2 regions of the Gilliamella sp. M0364 genome follow, and region 2 is predicted to be linked to the other one. Evidence: riboswitches for the same ligand, from Rfam matches in the RefSeq annotation. Region 2 holds a riboswitch; the other holds the start of a gene.
The links. A riboswitch is a leader RNA that binds a small molecule or an ion and turns the genes downstream of it on or off. The one in region 2 is predicted to bind thiamine pyrophosphate.
Positions count from the first base shown of each region.

Region 1: another riboswitch for thiamine pyrophosphate. It lies ahead of thiB (thiamine ABC transporter substrate binding subunit); the one in region 2 lies ahead of thiM (hydroxyethylthiazole kinase).

Region 1 is NZ_JACFSF010000001.1:538,065-546,500, reverse strand. It holds gene H3U96_RS02485 (hypothetical protein) at 1-1,215, shown strand, start outside; gene H3U96_RS02480 (hypothetical protein) at 1,227-2,576, shown strand; gene H3U96_RS02475 (amidohydrolase family protein) at 2,674-3,690, opposite strand; gene H3U96_RS02470 (putative quinol monooxygenase) at 4,132-4,425, shown strand; gene argS (arginine--tRNA ligase) at 4,485-6,218, opposite strand; TPP riboswitch at 6,380-6,488, shown strand; gene thiB (thiamine ABC transporter substrate binding subunit) at 6,529-7,527, shown strand; gene thiP (thiamine/thiamine pyrophosphate ABC transporter permease) at 7,541-8,436, shown strand, end outside.
Region 2 is NZ_JACFSF010000011.1:2,962-11,397, reverse strand. It holds gene H3U96_RS10200 (M20 aminoacylase family protein) at 1-150, opposite strand, end outside; gene H3U96_RS10195 (heavy-metal-associated domain-containing protein) at 824-1,030, shown strand; gene thiD (bifunctional hydroxymethylpyrimidine kinase/phosphomethylpyrimidine kinase) at 1,128-1,922, opposite strand; gene thiE (thiamine phosphate synthase) at 1,934-2,575, opposite strand; gene thiM (hydroxyethylthiazole kinase) at 2,591-3,364, opposite strand; TPP riboswitch at 3,425-3,526, opposite strand; gene trkA (Trk system potassium transporter TrkA) at 3,577-4,938, opposite strand; gene trpS (tryptophan--tRNA ligase) at 5,063-6,058, opposite strand; gene H3U96_RS10165 (phosphoglycolate phosphatase) at 6,082-6,777, opposite strand; gene rpe (ribulose-phosphate 3-epimerase) at 6,770-7,447, opposite strand; gene H3U96_RS10155 (Dam family site-specific DNA-(adenine-N6)-methyltransferase) at 7,489-8,310, opposite strand; gene H3U96_RS10150 (SPOR domain-containing protein) at 8,360-8,436, opposite strand, start outside.

The DNA of each region.
Region 1 (8,436 bases), on a different contig from region 2:
CAGTTAGTCACTGATGTAATGAATAAATATGAGGATGAATTAGCCAGCACCAATAATACTGATTATAAAAAACGCATTGAAATCTATGAAAGACTGTTAGAGATGAATAAGCGCTTAACTAATCGTTTTTACAGTGCGGAATTAGTGAACTTTTTTGATAAATATCCTGCTGAAAGTTTGAGGCAAATTATTGCTAAAGATTTTTATGATTATGGTAATTCAATCACAGGTACTGATTCTGATAGCTATCATACAAAAGCTGAGTTATATAAAAGTGGTTTGTCTTACTACAGTTATAAAAATATTGCTACTTTATATAAAAATGCTAATAGCAAATATATGCAGATTGCCGCTAAAGATTTCTATGATCAAGGTAGAAATTTCGAAAAACAGAAAGATTATAACGCTGCGTCTGAGGCATTTAGTCAAGTATCATCAGTATATCAACCACTAGGTAAATATAAAGACAGTGATAAACGCGCTTATGATAATGCTAAAAAACACGCTACTTTAATGGCCGAAGAGGCTTATCAAAAAGGAAAAAATCTGGCAAAAGGCGCTGACAGACGCTCAACTTTTCGTTCAGTTGGCGAATATTATAGGCAAGCCGCAGACGTATATAGTCGTTTTGGACGTTATAAAGATGCAGCTTCTTTAGCTGAAAAGTATCTTGATAAAGGTTTAATATCGGTTTATTTTCATTCAGACGATCACTGTTCTGATGTAAGCTCAGCTTTTTCTGCTAATTATCTCTCCTTTGTCAGTTCTCCATCTGGTGCAGATATCATAATTAATGTGACTTGTAATAGCCGTTATTACTCCCCTCAACAATCGTATAACATGGAAATAAAACGCGAAAAAGTATTTGATAAATATGTAGAACAGACTGATGCTCAAGGGCATACAACTCAGGTCGAAACTTTTAAAGAAGTGTCTTACAACGAGTCAACCAGAACTTATCGCAATAGCTTAACATTATTGACTGAAATAAGCGTTACAGGACTTATTAATTCAAGTAGCTCATTTACTATAGAAAAATCTTCAGAAAAATATGAGGTTCATTATTGGGGGGGAGATGTACCTTCACATGTACATGACTATAACGAAGGTGTTTTAGAATCTCCACATGAATTAGAACAAAGAGCTAAAAGCGAACAAAGTGCTGAATTAAGATCAATACTTGATAGTATTGCTCAAGATCTTTCATACCTATAAAGGGAAACTTTATGAAAATTAAAAAATTAATGAAAATTATTTTGGCTTCTTTATCAATATTTTTATTAGTTGCTTGTGCGCACCAACGCACATTTCAAGAAGCATACGCTGAAGGAAGTTATATTGAAAGTATCAATTTATTAGCGACAAAAATAGAGAAAAAAAGTGAAGCAAACTTTAAGCAAACTGATGCCGCACAGCTGCGGCAGTTAGTTACCGATGTGATGAATAAATATGAAAATGAATTAGCTAATACCACAAAGAGCAATGATGAACAACGCCAAGAAATATATGAGAAATTATTAGAGCTTAATCAGCGTTTGAGTGATCACTTTTACAGTTCCGAATTAGCATTCTTTTTGGATAAATATCCTAGTGAACGTCTAAAACAAAATATTGCTAACTTTTATACTCAACAAGCAAATGCTATCCCAACTAATTCTGCTGGTGATTATGAAGAAAGAGCAGCGTTATATAAAAAATCTTTAGATAGATATTACGATAAAAATATCGAAAAAGCCTATATTCATGCGGATACTAAATATAGGCAGCTTGCGGCACAAACATTATACAATCTTGCTAAACAGGAAATACGGAGTGGTGATTATAATGCAGCGCTAGCTTGTTTTAGAACTATTAGTGTTATTTATAAGCCATTAGGTCAATACAAAGATACTGAAAAATTAGCTCGTTACTATGAAAAAAAAGCGAGAAACAAAGAAGCGTTTGATTCTTATTCTCAAGGTGAAAAAATAGCTAAAAATGCGACTCGAAGTTATCAATATCGACAAGCAGCAACAAATTATCAACATGCCGCGAATACTTATGCAAAATATGGTAATTATCGAGATTCGGAACAAAAAGCAATAGAATATACCACCAAGGGTCAAATAAGACTATATGTGACAGGTAATACAAATGCATTTTCTAATTTTGTTGAAGATTATTTCAAAAATGATGATGCTATTATATTAGTTAACAACAGTACTGGTAGTGACATTACTATTAATCTTAGTGAAGATGAGCGATATTCTGAAGATGGCGGTTCAGTAACAAATGACACTAAAAAGAATGGTGAAAAAGAATATAATTTACAAACTGAAACATTAGTAAATAATTATAGTTTAAATCTTAGCGTAAATATTTCTGGATTAAGTGGTTATTATGACAGATTTTCAGCTGAAAAAAGTTCAAGACAAGTTAAGTATACCTACACTGGTGATAAACCTAGTTACGAATTTGATAGTACAGACGGTAATTACTATTCTCGTAGTGAATTAAGACAACAAGCAGAAGATGATATAAAATCAAGTCTTAGCAATTACCTTTCTAGGCTTTCTTCAGCAATTCATGAATTATAAATAATAATGAATAAATATAATCCCACTCAGTTATTCTCTAGGTGGGATTTTTATTTTTAAAGATGATTAAATCTCAGTTAAATTTTTAATCAGACAATTATTCAATGCCTAATACCATACGCCCATTTTTGGTGGCAACATTTACCACATTATCTAAATCTGTATAACGACAGCCAGTGACTAATAATTTAAGCTCTTCCCACATATTACCGGTTGAAAAAGGTAACATATAATCACTGACGTTATCAGTCCCAATAGCAACAGGTATCCCGGCGGCAGCAAGTTCATCGACTGGCGTTAATGAATTGCGGGTAGGGCCATGTTCTTCACGGCGCGGGCTATCGATCCAAGCAAATGGGCAAGCAATTACCATCATTTTAGCTTCTTTCATTTTTTGGTAGAGTTTTTGACGATATTCTAAACTATGAGCGGTAATTGAAATACTATGAATAGCCACCACGCGACCATACATACCATGCTCAATGGTTTTATCAGTAAGTTGCTCGGTTTCGATTTCATCTGATGAGTTAAACTGGTCAACATGGACATGTACCATTTTGCCTAATGCTTTACCGGTCTTCATTAACACATCTAAATGTTTTAATCCCATTCCTTCACCATGATCTCGCTCATCTCGACGAGGCAAACCACCAATAATATCCACTAAATCAGCACCTTTATCAAACCAGTATCGGGCTTCTTTATCAATGACTCCTTTAAGAGTTTGATTAACTAATTTAATGATAATGTCACTCTTATAGGTTTCACGCGCTCGCAGCGCACCTCTAATTGCTCGCTCTTCGGCAATCGGATCAATATCAACAAATGAACCCATGGCAGTAACACCTTGTTCTATCATGCGTTCAACCGCCATGCTAAAATGCCGATAATAATCATCTTCAGTCATTGCTGCTTTCACTTTATCAAGCGTGTCCCATTTTTCAATTAAAGTCTGTTTTTGATAGACATCAAAACTATCTACAGTGATAGTAAAAGCACGATCAGCATGCATATGTGAATTAACCCAACCACCATTTTGTTTAATTTTGTTCATCAAATATGCTTTCAAGCTCTGATCTCGACTAGTTGATAACATTTGTTTATTATCGGTCATAATGCGCCTCTAAAATTTGGTTACTATTAAGTTTTAATAAAAAATGGATAAAAAAAATCCCCCAAAAAGGAGGATCAAAATAAACCTGTTAGGATATTTCTTATAGCAATGAAAACACAAGTTGTCATGGAAGTTTACACTTTATTATTTTTCCGAAGTGGGAAAGATTTTAATGGATTCATTGTTAAGATCAAGCATTTTAATTTTAAAAATATTTAAATAAATGAAAAGGTTAAAGTATTATTTTTTAGATTTTTCAAACTAAAAAAAGTCTATTTATACTCTTAAAGAGTAAACTTTTAAATTACATATGCCTAACTTACTATTTAATAATAAGTATAGTGGTCGAAAAAATGAGATTAGCATGGTTATTAAAAGCTGTTTATTCTTAACAGTAGGATTTCAATCATTACAAAACAAGTTTACTTATAAGGGTAGAATATGTCACAACTAAACATTATTGCCACCATTACGATAAAACCAGAGTATCATGAAGCATTTAAACCTATATTTAAACGATTAGTTATCGATAGTCGAGCTGAACATGGTTGTGTTCGCTATGAGTTGAATCAAAGTATTGAGAATCCCAATATTTATATAGTAGTAGAAACATGGCAATCACAGCAGGCGATTGACTTACATAATACAACGCCACATTTTGTTGAATTTGCTAATTTTGCTAAGGAGCAGGTTGATGGATTATCGATTTGTATAGCTAAACAGGTTAATGTCTAAGCGGATAACTAAATACCAACAAAACCACCGATATTTAATCATATCGGTGGCAAATAAGCTTACATTTTGTCAACGGTTTTAATGCCAAGCATATCTAAACCCGTTTTAAGCGTTTTGGCTGTTAATGAGGCCAGTTTCAATCTGCTAACTTTCAAACTTTCATTTTCCGCGGCCAAAATAGGGCAGTGTTCATAAAAACTTGAAAATAGGGTAGCGATATCATACAGATACGCACAAAGAACATGTGGAGTACCTTCTGCGGCAACAGTTGTGATTGTTTCATCAAATTGATTCAAACGAATTGCTAACGCTCGTTCCTTTTCAGTACCTAAATCGATATGACCATCTAGATTTTCTTCATTGATATTTGATTTTTTAAATACTGAAAGTACACGGGTATAGGCATACTGTAAATAAGGTGCTGTATTGCCTTCAAATGACAGCATATTATCCCAATCAAATATATAATCAGTTGTTCTATTTTTGGATAGATCAGCATATTTAACCGCACCAATGGCAACTGCATCAACCACTTGAGCAAGCTCGGCATCAGAAAGATCAGGATTTTTGCTTTTAATTAATGTTGCGGCTCGCTCTGTTGCTTCATCGAGTAAATCATTTAGTTTAACGGTATCACCTGAACGCGTTTTAAATGGTTTACCATCTTTACCTAACATCATACCAAACATATGATGTTCAAGTTTTAAAGATTCTGGGACATATTTTGCTTTATGCACAATCGCCCAAACTTGTTCTAAATGTTGGTGTTGGCGTGAATCGGTATAATATAAAATACGATCCGCGTGTAAGGTTTCATAACGATATTTTGCACAGGCAATATCGGTTGTTGCATAAAGATAACCACCATCTCGTTTTTGGATGATAACACCCATTGGTTCGCCTTCTTTATTTTTATACTCATCTAAGAACACAACGATAGCGCCTTCGCTTTCAACGGCTAATTTTTTCTGTTTAAGATCGGCAACAATGCCCGGTAGCATGCTGTTATAGATACTTTCACCCATGGTATCTTCTAATGAAAGTGTGACATTGAGTCGTTTATATGTGGCAATATTTTGCGTCATGGTAATATCAACCAGTTTTCGCCACATTTCACGGCAATACTCATCACCACCTTGAAGCTTAACGACATAATTACGGGCTTTTTCAGCAAAGACTTCATCTTCGTCATAATGTTTTTTGGCTGCACGATAAAAAGATTCTAGATCCGATAGATCCATATCGTTGGCCTGTTCATTTTGCATTTTTTCAAGGTAAGCGATTAACATACCAAATTGAGTTCCCCAATCACCAACGTGATTAGCTCGAATCACATTGTGACCAAGAAAATTTAAGACTCTAACACTCGCATCACCAATAATAGTTGAGCGTAAATGACCAACATGCATCTCTTTTGCTACGTTTGGTGCTGAGTAATCAACCACAATAGTTTGTGGTTTAGCTGGTAAAGTGATATTCAATTTATCGCTACTTAACGCTACTTCGTTCTGCTCGGCAATCCAACTATTTTTTAAAAAGATATTAATAAAACCCGGTCCAGCTATTTCTACTTTATCGGCAATATCTTCAATATCCAGATGTTGTAATACTTTTTCTGCCAATGCGCGTGGTGGCATAGCCAATTTTTTAGCGGTAGCCATGATACCATTTGCTTGATAATCACCAAATTGAACTTTGGCTGATTGCTTGATTAAAGCATCACAGTTTTTATCTGCACCAGCCATAATCATTGCTTGCGAAACTCGTTGCGTTAATAGTTGTTGAATGTTCACATTGTACCTAATCAATAATCATAAAATGAGGCATATAATACCGACAAACACAACAATTGTCACTGATTGCCTGTAATCTTACCTTGTTTTAATTTGTCTAAATTTGTATTTATCAACCCCTCGCCTGTTTACAATTCTATTTGCTACCACTAAACTACTCATCGTTCTCAACGGGGTGCCCTGAAGGGCTGAGAGTGTCAGAAAAACTGACATAACTCGTCGAACCTGAACTGGATAATACCAGCGGAGGGATTTGAGTTATTATATCTGCTCAAACCTTTTGTCTTTTACACATTACTTTGGAGGCAAAATGTTTCGTAAAAACTTTTTACTATCTGTTATATTTTCATTTTCACTATTTAGTCATCTAGCAAATGCACAACAACCAACTCTAACCGTTTATAGTTACAACTCATTTATGTCACAATGGGGGCCGGGTGAAGCAATTAAAAAAGGCTTCGAAGCGCAATGTAATTGCCAACTTGATGTTGTCACATTAGGGGATGGTGTATCTGTTTTAAATCGAATTCGCCTCGAAGGCGACAAAACAAATGCGGATGTTATTTTAGGATTAGATAACAATCTATTAGCACAAGCCAAGCAAGCGGATATCTTAATTCCGCATCAAATTAGTAAACCCGATAACCTCAATACCGATTGGTGGGATGATAGTTTTATACCTTACGATTTTGGCTATTTCGCTTTTATTTATAATCAAAATAAAATTAAAAATCCTCCTCATTCATTACATGAATTGGTCGAAAACAGAGCTAATTGGAAAATCATTTATCAAGATCCTAGAACCAGCACTCCAGGACTAGGTTTATTGTTTTGGATGAAAAAAGTCTATGGTGACGAGGCGGCAAATGCATGGCAACAAGTGGCTAAACATACAGTCACAGTAACTAAGGGCTGGAGTGAAGCTTATGGTATGTTCCTAAAAGATGAGGCTGATTTGGTATTAAGTTATAGCACATCGCCGATAGCACATATTATTAATGAAAATAATCATAGCTACGCAGCCGCGATTTTTGCTGAAGGTCACTATCGCCAAGTCGAAGTGGCTGGCATCATTAAATATAGCCAAGAAGTCGATTTAGCTCGACAATTTTTACGTTACTTACTAACACCTGAGATACAACGGCAATTTGCTGAAAAAAATGTGATGTATCCAATTATTAAAACCGATCTACCCGATGCCTATAAGCAAATTAATACCATTGATAAATCGCTAGAATTTACACCGGAAGAGATTGAAAAACATCAAAAAGGCTGGATTCGTGAGTGGCAGTCAGCAATAAGTAACTAGTTAAGTATTATTAATGTTAAAATTCAGATCATTATTACCAGGTATCAGTGCTGCTAGTTTAATTTTAATCATATTAAGTTCAGCACTTCTCGCTATCTGGAAATTTGCCTTGCAGTCAGGAAATTTAACCATCTATTTTGATAGTTACATATTGCATATTATATGGATAACTTTTTACCAAGCTGTATTGTCGACGTTATTATCACTAATCGCGGCTATATTAATGGCTAAAGCATTATCTTTAGTCGATTTTAAAGGTAAAAAGTTGTTATTGAAAATAATGCCTATTACCTTTATCTTACCAACACTAGTTGTTGTAACTGGTTTACTATCGGTTTACGGGCGACAAGGTTTATTATCAAATATCTGCCAAATATTACACATACCATTCTCATTTTCAATTTATGGTTTACAAGGCATTTTATTGGCGCATGTATTCCTGAATTTCCCTTATGCCTGCTGCCTATTTTATCAAACCTTACAAAGCGTACCTATTGAACAAAAACACTTAGCTGCGCAATTAAATTTTAGCAATGTAACTTTTTTTAAAATTATTGAATGGCCATTACTTCGTAGACAAATATTACCTATGGCGGCATTAATTTTTATGTTATGTTTTTCAAGTTTTGCTATTGTTTTAGCATTAGGTGGCGGGCCAAAATATACCACGCTTGAAGTTGCTATTTATCAAGCAATTCGTGATTTTGATCTGTTACAAGCAGCATTACTTGCCTGTTTACAATTAGTTTGTTGTATTGCCTTCGTTGGATTAATGCAAAAGATAAACAGAATCGATAAAAAATTAACGCTAAAATTTACTCAAACAGACTACCGTTTACCTCAACCCAAAGGATTAAAAATTGTTAGTTCAGTGCTAGTTTTGATTGGTGGATTATTTATACTGTTACC
Region 2 (8,436 bases):
TACTTCATAGCCCCATTCAGCCAATTTACTTGCCACTAAATCGCTGGTTTTATGTTCTTCAAAACCTAATTCAGGATGTTGATGAATTTGATGGCGAATATCAATAAACTCTTGCTCTGTTTTTCTAATCGTTTCCATAATATGCTGCATTTTAGGCTCCTAATTAACCTGAATATCGTTATGAAAAAAATAAAAAGAAGGGAACTACACATCTAAACTATAATTAAAATTATGATTAAATTTAAAACCTGCAAACAAATTAATCAGTAAAACAGCTTAGATGAATAAATATACAATAACCGCTATTCTTGTGAATGTCGATGATTTCTATACGGTAATATTTGAAAATTGTTATAACGAAGTTGCATTGAGGTAATAGTCTGATCGAAAAAATGACTTGGCACATTATCCATTAACCAAACTTTATTATCGGCTAAATAAAACTCAATACCTTATGATACATAGTTAAAGAACTTCTCTTAAGACAACTGGTTTTCCATGACGTATACCAACGGTTATAGCTGTTTTTCTATTATGGATCTCAAATATCAATTAAACGGTATACACTTCTCAATTATTTTTACAAAAAATATAGATCAAAATAAATTCTTAGCTTAATCTCATTGAGCATATTAAAAATTTGGTTAATTTATTTTTCCAAGTAGGCTTGGTTTTAGTTTGTTTTGGCGTAATATAAAGATTAAATTTTAATTCATTAATGGTAATAGCTAGCAGATTTGTTTTATTTAAAGAATAATCTAATTTTTCTATCTGTTGCCATTGATAATTTATCGGTAAATTATTAAATAACCAAAAGGGGTTAATGATGAAATTAATAGTCGATAATATGAGTTGTCAGCATTGTGTTAAAACCATTACTAAAGCAATTAATGATATTGATCCTAAAGCGAAAGTTACTGTTGATTTAGCTAAGCATGAAGTTGATATTGATGGTGGTACTATCTCGCAAGAAGCGGCAATTGCAGCAATTGATGAAGCTGGTTTTCAATACGTTGGTATTGCTTATTAACAGTATTTAGCGTTATTAAATTTTAGGCGATTATCTCATCGCCTAAATCTTCGAGAGTACTTTTATCAAATCATCGATTAACAGTTTTTGTATACTTCTACCACCATTGATAAAAATGGTGAGTAGGCCCAATTCCCTTACCAATTTTTAAACTATCTGCATGCTCAATAGCTCCTTGTAGGTAGTTTTTAGCATATTTTATTGCATCTTCTAAATGATGTTTCGGTAACAAGGCTGCAATTGCTGCAGAGAGGGTACAACCTGTACCATGGGTATTTCTTGTTGCGATCCTAGGTGATGTCATTCTGATGATGTTGTTGTGAGTGATTAAATAATCAGGGCTTTCTTGACTTGGCAAATGTCCACCTTTCATTAATACTGCCTGACAACCTAATTTAAGTAATTCATACCCTTGTTGTTGCATTTGCTCTTCGTTTTTTGCCTCACTACAATCAAGTAATGCAGCCGCTTCAGGTAGATTAGGGGTGATGACTGTGGCTAATGGTAATAATAGATCTCGAATAGCAGAAACGGCATCAGCTTTTAACAATGGATGTCCGCCTTTAGCAATCATTACGGTATCAAGCACAATATTGGCAATAGGATTAGCGTTTAATAGCTGATGAACTGTAGTAACAATCTCTTTATTCATTAGCATGCCAATTTTAACACTATCAATGTGGATATCTTGATACAGTGTATTAAACTGTGCTTCAATAAATTCAGCGGGAATGGCATGTACACCATTAACGCCTTGCGTACTTTGTGCGGTTAATGCTGTGATCACTGACATACCATAAGCACCAAGTGCTGAAAATGCTTTTAAGTCAGCTTGAATACCTGCGCCACCACTAGGGTCACTGCCTGCTATTGTTAATGCAACTGTTGTCATGATTTGGTTTCCTATTTTGCCAGTTTTATTTTACTGATTAGGTCTGATGTCGCTTTGGCAAGATTAGCTTGTCCGCATACTGCCGACACAACGGCAATACCTTCAATGCCAGTTTGGATTACTTCGGTTAAATTATTCACGCCGATACCACCGATCGCCACGGCAGGGCATTGTTTCGCTTTAACCAGTTCTTTCAATTGAGTAATGCCTGTCGCAGCTGCGGCATCCTTTTTGGTTGTGGTTGGATAGATAGGCCCTATACCAAGATAATCGACTAAATGCCAAGGAACATTCTCTAGTTGTGATTGATTTGAAACTGAAAGTCCTAACCATTTGTCTGTGCCAATTAGGTGTCGAGTAACGTCGACTGGTAGATCGCTTTGTCCTATATGAACGCCATCGGCATCAATGGCTAAAGCAATATCAACATGGTCATTGATAAATAGCGGAACTTGGGTGCGACTTAACACTTCTTTGAGCGCTTGTGCGGCGTCATACCAATTTTTACCAGAGTATTTTTGTTCTGAACGTAGTTGCACTGCAGTAACGCCATTTTCAACGGCAATTTTGGTGGTAGCGACCATGCCATCTATACCGCCACATAATAACGGATCGAGGACTAAATAGAGAGTTAAATCAAGTTGCTTTTTCATCAAACATCCTTATTTTTAGTTTTGATTGAATCGTGAAAGATGATCAATAACAGCAATGGCGAAACTACCTAACCCTTGCTGTTTATTAGCGAGCTGTCCTGCTTTTTTCATCATAAAACAAGCTGTTGCGGTAGCGGTTAAACGATCACTAGTGGTTGCAATAAATGCTGCTACCATTGCAGATAACGAACAGCCGGTGCCGGTTACTTTAGTTAAAGCGATATCGCCACCGACAATGCTATAAATTTGTTCACCATCTGTGACATAATCTATCTCACCTGTTATTGCGACAATGGTTTGATATTTTTGTGCTAATAGTATTGCTGCATTTAATGCAGAATCGGTAGAATCAAGTCCATCAGGCCCTTTCGATGATGATTGTTGACCACTCAATGCGAGAATTTCAGAGGCATTTCCTCGAATAACACTCGGTCTAAAAGTTAACAGTTGTTTGGCAATTTCAGTGCGGTATTTAAGTGCCGCACCAATCGCTACAGGATCTAGTACCCATGGTGTCTGTGTTTGTTCAGCTTTTGCTGCAGCTAACAACATACTATTTGCGCTCTGCTCATCAATGGTACCAATATTAATTAATAAACTACTGGCAATAGTTACAAAGTCCTCAACTTCTTGTTTAGCAACGACCATTGCTGGCGAAGCACCAATGGCTAATAAGACATTGGCGGTAAAATTCTGTACAACATCATTGGTAATGCAATGGACTAATGGTCGTTGTTGTTTAACTTGTTCAATAAAGGGAATGGCATCATTGTTTTGAAATAACTGAATGGTAGACATATTCTTTCCTTATTTATTATTAATATTAAGGGAAGAATGTGTCAAAACGGATAATTAAGACGAAGACTTCCCTACGCTGGTATGAGCCAGATCAGGTTCAACGGGTAAAATCTCAGTTTTTTGTAGTAACAAAAAACACCCCGAGTCAAAAAACAATTAATAAAAACAGTTTAATTATCTACTGAGTTTATATTTTATACAAGCTATTGTAATAATCTTTCGATATCGCTAATAGATCGTCTATCTGGTAAGAAAATGATTAAGTGATCACCATCTTCGATCATTAAATCGGTATTAACAATAATCACATCTTCACCACGCACCACAGCACCAATAGTTGCCCCTGAAGGCAATTTTAGACTGTTAATATTTTTACCTACTAGTTTAGAGTTTTCAGTATCACCCTTAACGATCACTTCGACAATTTCTGATTCACCTTGCCGTAGTGAGACAACTTTTACCACGCCATTTTGTCTTACATGACTGAGTAATTCTGAAATAGTGGCATGTTGTGGTGAAATGGCAATATCAATTACGCTATCGTTTATTAACTCTAAATAAGCTTGTCGTTGAATAAGTACGATGACTTTTTTGGCTCCCATCCTTTTGGCAAGCATTGACGACATAATATTTGATTCATCATCACTCGTCACTGCCACAAACAGATCGGTAAGTTCGACTTGTTCTTGCGATAATAGCTCTTGATCTGATGATTCACCATGTAATACGGTAGTATTAACTAACTGCTCGGCAATTAATTCTGCTTTTTCGGCATTACGTTCAATCAATTTCACTTGATAATCGTTTTCTAATCGCTTAGCTAAAGCAACAGCAATGCCACCACCACCACTAATGAGTATTCGTTTATAAGGCTTTTCTAACCGTTGTAATTCACTGGTTACCGCTTTGATGTTAAGCGGTGGGGTAATAAAGTAAACCATATCCCCAGCTTCAATCAAAGTTGAACCAATCGGACGAATAAAACGATTTTTACGATAAATCGCCACCACCCGAGCTTCGACATGAGGTAAATGTTCTTTTAGCTCTGATAATTCACTACCCACCAATGCACCACCATAGTAAGCTGTAACGGCAACTAAGCAGACTCGATTATCATAAAATGAGGCAAATTGTAGTGCGCCAGGATATTGCACTAGCTGGCTGATATGATTGGTGATTAGATTTTCTGGGGCTATAATATGATCGATATTAATACAATCTTTATTAAAAAATGAGTATCTTTCATCATTATATTCTGGCGCTCGAATACGTGCGACTTTTTGAGGAATATTGAACATCACATGCCCAATCTGGCAAGCCATCATATTGACCTCATCAGAATTGGTAACAGCGACTAACATGTCGGCAGATTCTGCACCAGCACTTTCTAATACTTGTGGATAAGATGATTTTCCACAAATAACTTGTAAATCAAAACGTTCTTGCAATGATTGCAACTTGTCATGATCTTCATCAACAACAGTCACATCGTTCTGTTTTTCGGTAACCAGATATTCGGCAAGAGCACTACCTGTTTGACCTGCACCAAGAATGATAATTTTCATAACTAACCTATGATAATCAAAAAGGCTTCAATGGCATTTTTCGTTAACAAAAACGATAGTGCGTTTAGTCATTAAAGCCAATTGATATTGTTTAGCGTTAATTGCAATCTAGTTTTACGGTTAATTATACAAAACCGATTGCGTCATAAACTTTTTTCAACGTTGGCTCTGCTTTTGCTCGAGCTTTTTGTGCACCTTCTTGCATAATTGTCAGAAGATAATTTTCATCATCACGATACTGATGATATTTTGCTTGTAAATCAGTTAACATATCAATAACTTGATTTGCGACCTCAGTTTTTAGATGGCCATACATTTTACCTTCGAATTCTTTCTCCAGTTCAGCGATAGGTTTACCCGTAATACCGGTTAATATATCTAACAGATTTGATACCCCCGTTTTATTTTTTAAATCATAACGTACGACTGGTGGTTCATCAGAATCGGTCATTGCCCGTTTAATTTTCTTCTCGACATCTTTTGGGTTTTCAAGTAAACCAATAACATTATTGCGATTTTCATCTGATTTAGACATTTTTTTGCTAGGGTCTTGTAATGACATAACCCGAGCACCAACTTTAGCAATAAATGGTTCAGGAACAGTGAAGATATCGCCATAAAGGGCATTAAAACGCATAGCAATATCGCGAGAAAGTTCAAGATGTTGTTTTTGGTCATCACCAACGGGAACTAAATTAGCTTGATATAACAAAATATCGGCAGCCATTAACACTGGATAATCAAAAAGCCCAGCATTTATATTTTCTGAATGACGAGAAGATTTATCTTTAAATTGTGTCATACGGCTCAATTCACCAAAATAGGTATAACAGTTTAATGCCCAACCTAATTCAGCATGTGCAGGCACATGGGATTGCACAAAAATAGTACTTTTTTGTGGATCAATACCACAGGCTAGATAAAGTGCTAATGTATCAAGTGTTGCTTTACGTAACTTATTAGGATCTTGGCGTACCGTGATCGCATGTTGATTGACGATACAATAAACGCAATCATATTCATTTTGCAAAGACACCCAATTCTTTAAAGCACCTAAATAGTTGCCTAATGTTAGTTCTCCTGATGGCTGAGCGCCACTAAATACAATTGGTTTACTCATAATTTATTCCTAATTTAAACTTATTATTTTTTTGCATCAGCTTTTGGCTGAGGTAATAGGGTTAATATATCTTGAAAATCATCAAATAAAAAATCGGGTTCACTTGTTGCAATTGATTCGCCATAATTATAACCATAACTTAACGCAACAGTAGGGCAATTAGCATTTTTGGCTGCGCTAATATCATTTTTCGAATCACCAACAAATAATAACTGATCATTGTATAATCCAAATGTCGCCATGACTTGATAAAGCGGAGCAGGGTGTGGTTTTAATTTAATTACATCACCACCGCCGAGTACTAATGAAAAATACTCTTTGATAACTAATGAGCTTAGTAATCCCGGTAAAAATTGTGCCGGTTTATTAGTTACAAGTGCTAAAGGGTAATGATTTTCATAAAGAGTTTTTAAGGTCTGTTTTACATGAGGAAACAGTGTTGTCTGTTCATCCATAACCTTATCATAATGCTGACTAAATATTTGTTTAGCTTCAGCAAAATATTCGTTTGACGGATTAATATCAATGGCTTTGAAAACGCGTTCAAGCATCACATCAATACCATTACCTACCCAGTTTTTAACTTGTTCATTGGTAACTGTTGGTAAATTTAAATCTGCCAACATTTTCTGGGTTGCTAAAGCAAGTCCAGGTACGCTATCTACTAATGTTCCATCTAAATCAAAAGCAATAGCTTGAATATCATCTAATTTAGCCATGTTTTACTCCTGCTAACTCTTTACGCATTGCATCAATTACCGTTTTATAGTTAGGTTGACCAAATATGGCTGAGCCAGCAACAAACATATCGGCTCCTGCCTTGGCAATTTCAGCTATATTATCTACTTTTACACCGCCATCAATTTCTAGGCGAATATTTCTACCAGAATCAATAATGCGTTGTTTAACTTGCCGCAATTTTTTAAGCGTTGCTGGGATGAATGATTGACCACCAAAACCTGGGTTAACACCCATCAATAAAATAATATCAACTTTATCCATCACATAGTCTAAATGGTCAAGTGGTGTTGCTGGATTAAGCACAATACCGGCACTGCAATCATGATCTTTAATTAATTGTAATGAACGATCTAGATGAATTGTCGCTTCTGGATGAATAGATATGTTTGTTGCTCCAGCTTTGGCAAAAGAGGTAATTAGCTCTTCAACTGGAGAAACCATTAGATGGACATCAATTGGTGCACTAATTCCATAGTCTCGCAGTGCCTTACAAAACATACTACCCATTGTTAAATTGGGAACAAAATGATTATCCATCACATCGAAATGGACAACATCCGCTCCTGCATCTAATACTTTTTGGGTATCTTCACCAAGACGAGCGAAATCGGCGGATAGTATTGATGGTGCAATAATAAATTCATTCATAACATACCTCTACTCATAAACACCTTATACTTAAAAATAGCTTAAGATTTTTGGTATAAGGCCAATATTTCATCAATTTTTTTGCGTCCTTCGCCAGCGCAACTAATTGAGCGCCGCATTTCTGCTCGGTAAAGATGGCGCGCTTTACTATATAACGTTCTGGTATAGTGAGTATCATGATTTGATACCAGCACTGGAATCTCTTTTTTATAGGCAATTTGCTCAGCTAATTGTGACAACCTTTGATGTTCGTCAAACCCAAAATTATTAGAATAGTAGGCGGTAAAACCTGCTGTTTCATTAGGCGATAGATAAGGTGGATCACAATAAATAACGGAGTTACGTTTCGCCATTTTCATCGCTTTATGATAAGGCGTACAGACAAACTCAGCATTTTGCGCTTTTTTGGCAAAAAAATAGAGTTCCCTTTCCGGGAAATAAATAGTCTTGTAACGGCCAAATGGCACATTAAATAAACCACTATTATTATAACGACATAAGCCGTTGTAACAGTGACGATTTAAATAGACAAATAAAAGCGATCGCAAATATTGATCTTTACTATAATTAAACACATCACGTAGTTGATAAAATGCTTCAGCTTGGTTATTTTGATCATTAAATAGTAATTTAAGATCATTAATAAACAGCTCCGGATTGGATTGTAATAGCTTAAATAGTGCAATTAGATCATGATTGATATCAGCTAAAATATAACTTTTGAAGTTAGTATTTAAAAAAACGGAACCAGCACCTACAAAGGGCTCAATGAGTTGTTCACCTTCCGGTAGATACTGTTTTATAGTGTCTACAAGCTCATATTTTCCTCCAGCCCACTTTAAAAAGGCTCGTCGCTTCTTCAACGGAAACTCCTATTTTGTCATTGGTAGGATATATGAACAATATCCCTTACTATTTTGCCGATTTTTCTTTATTAATAGTTGCGCCAGATTTAACCCAAGGTTTATCTTTTTTTAGTGCATCTGGTA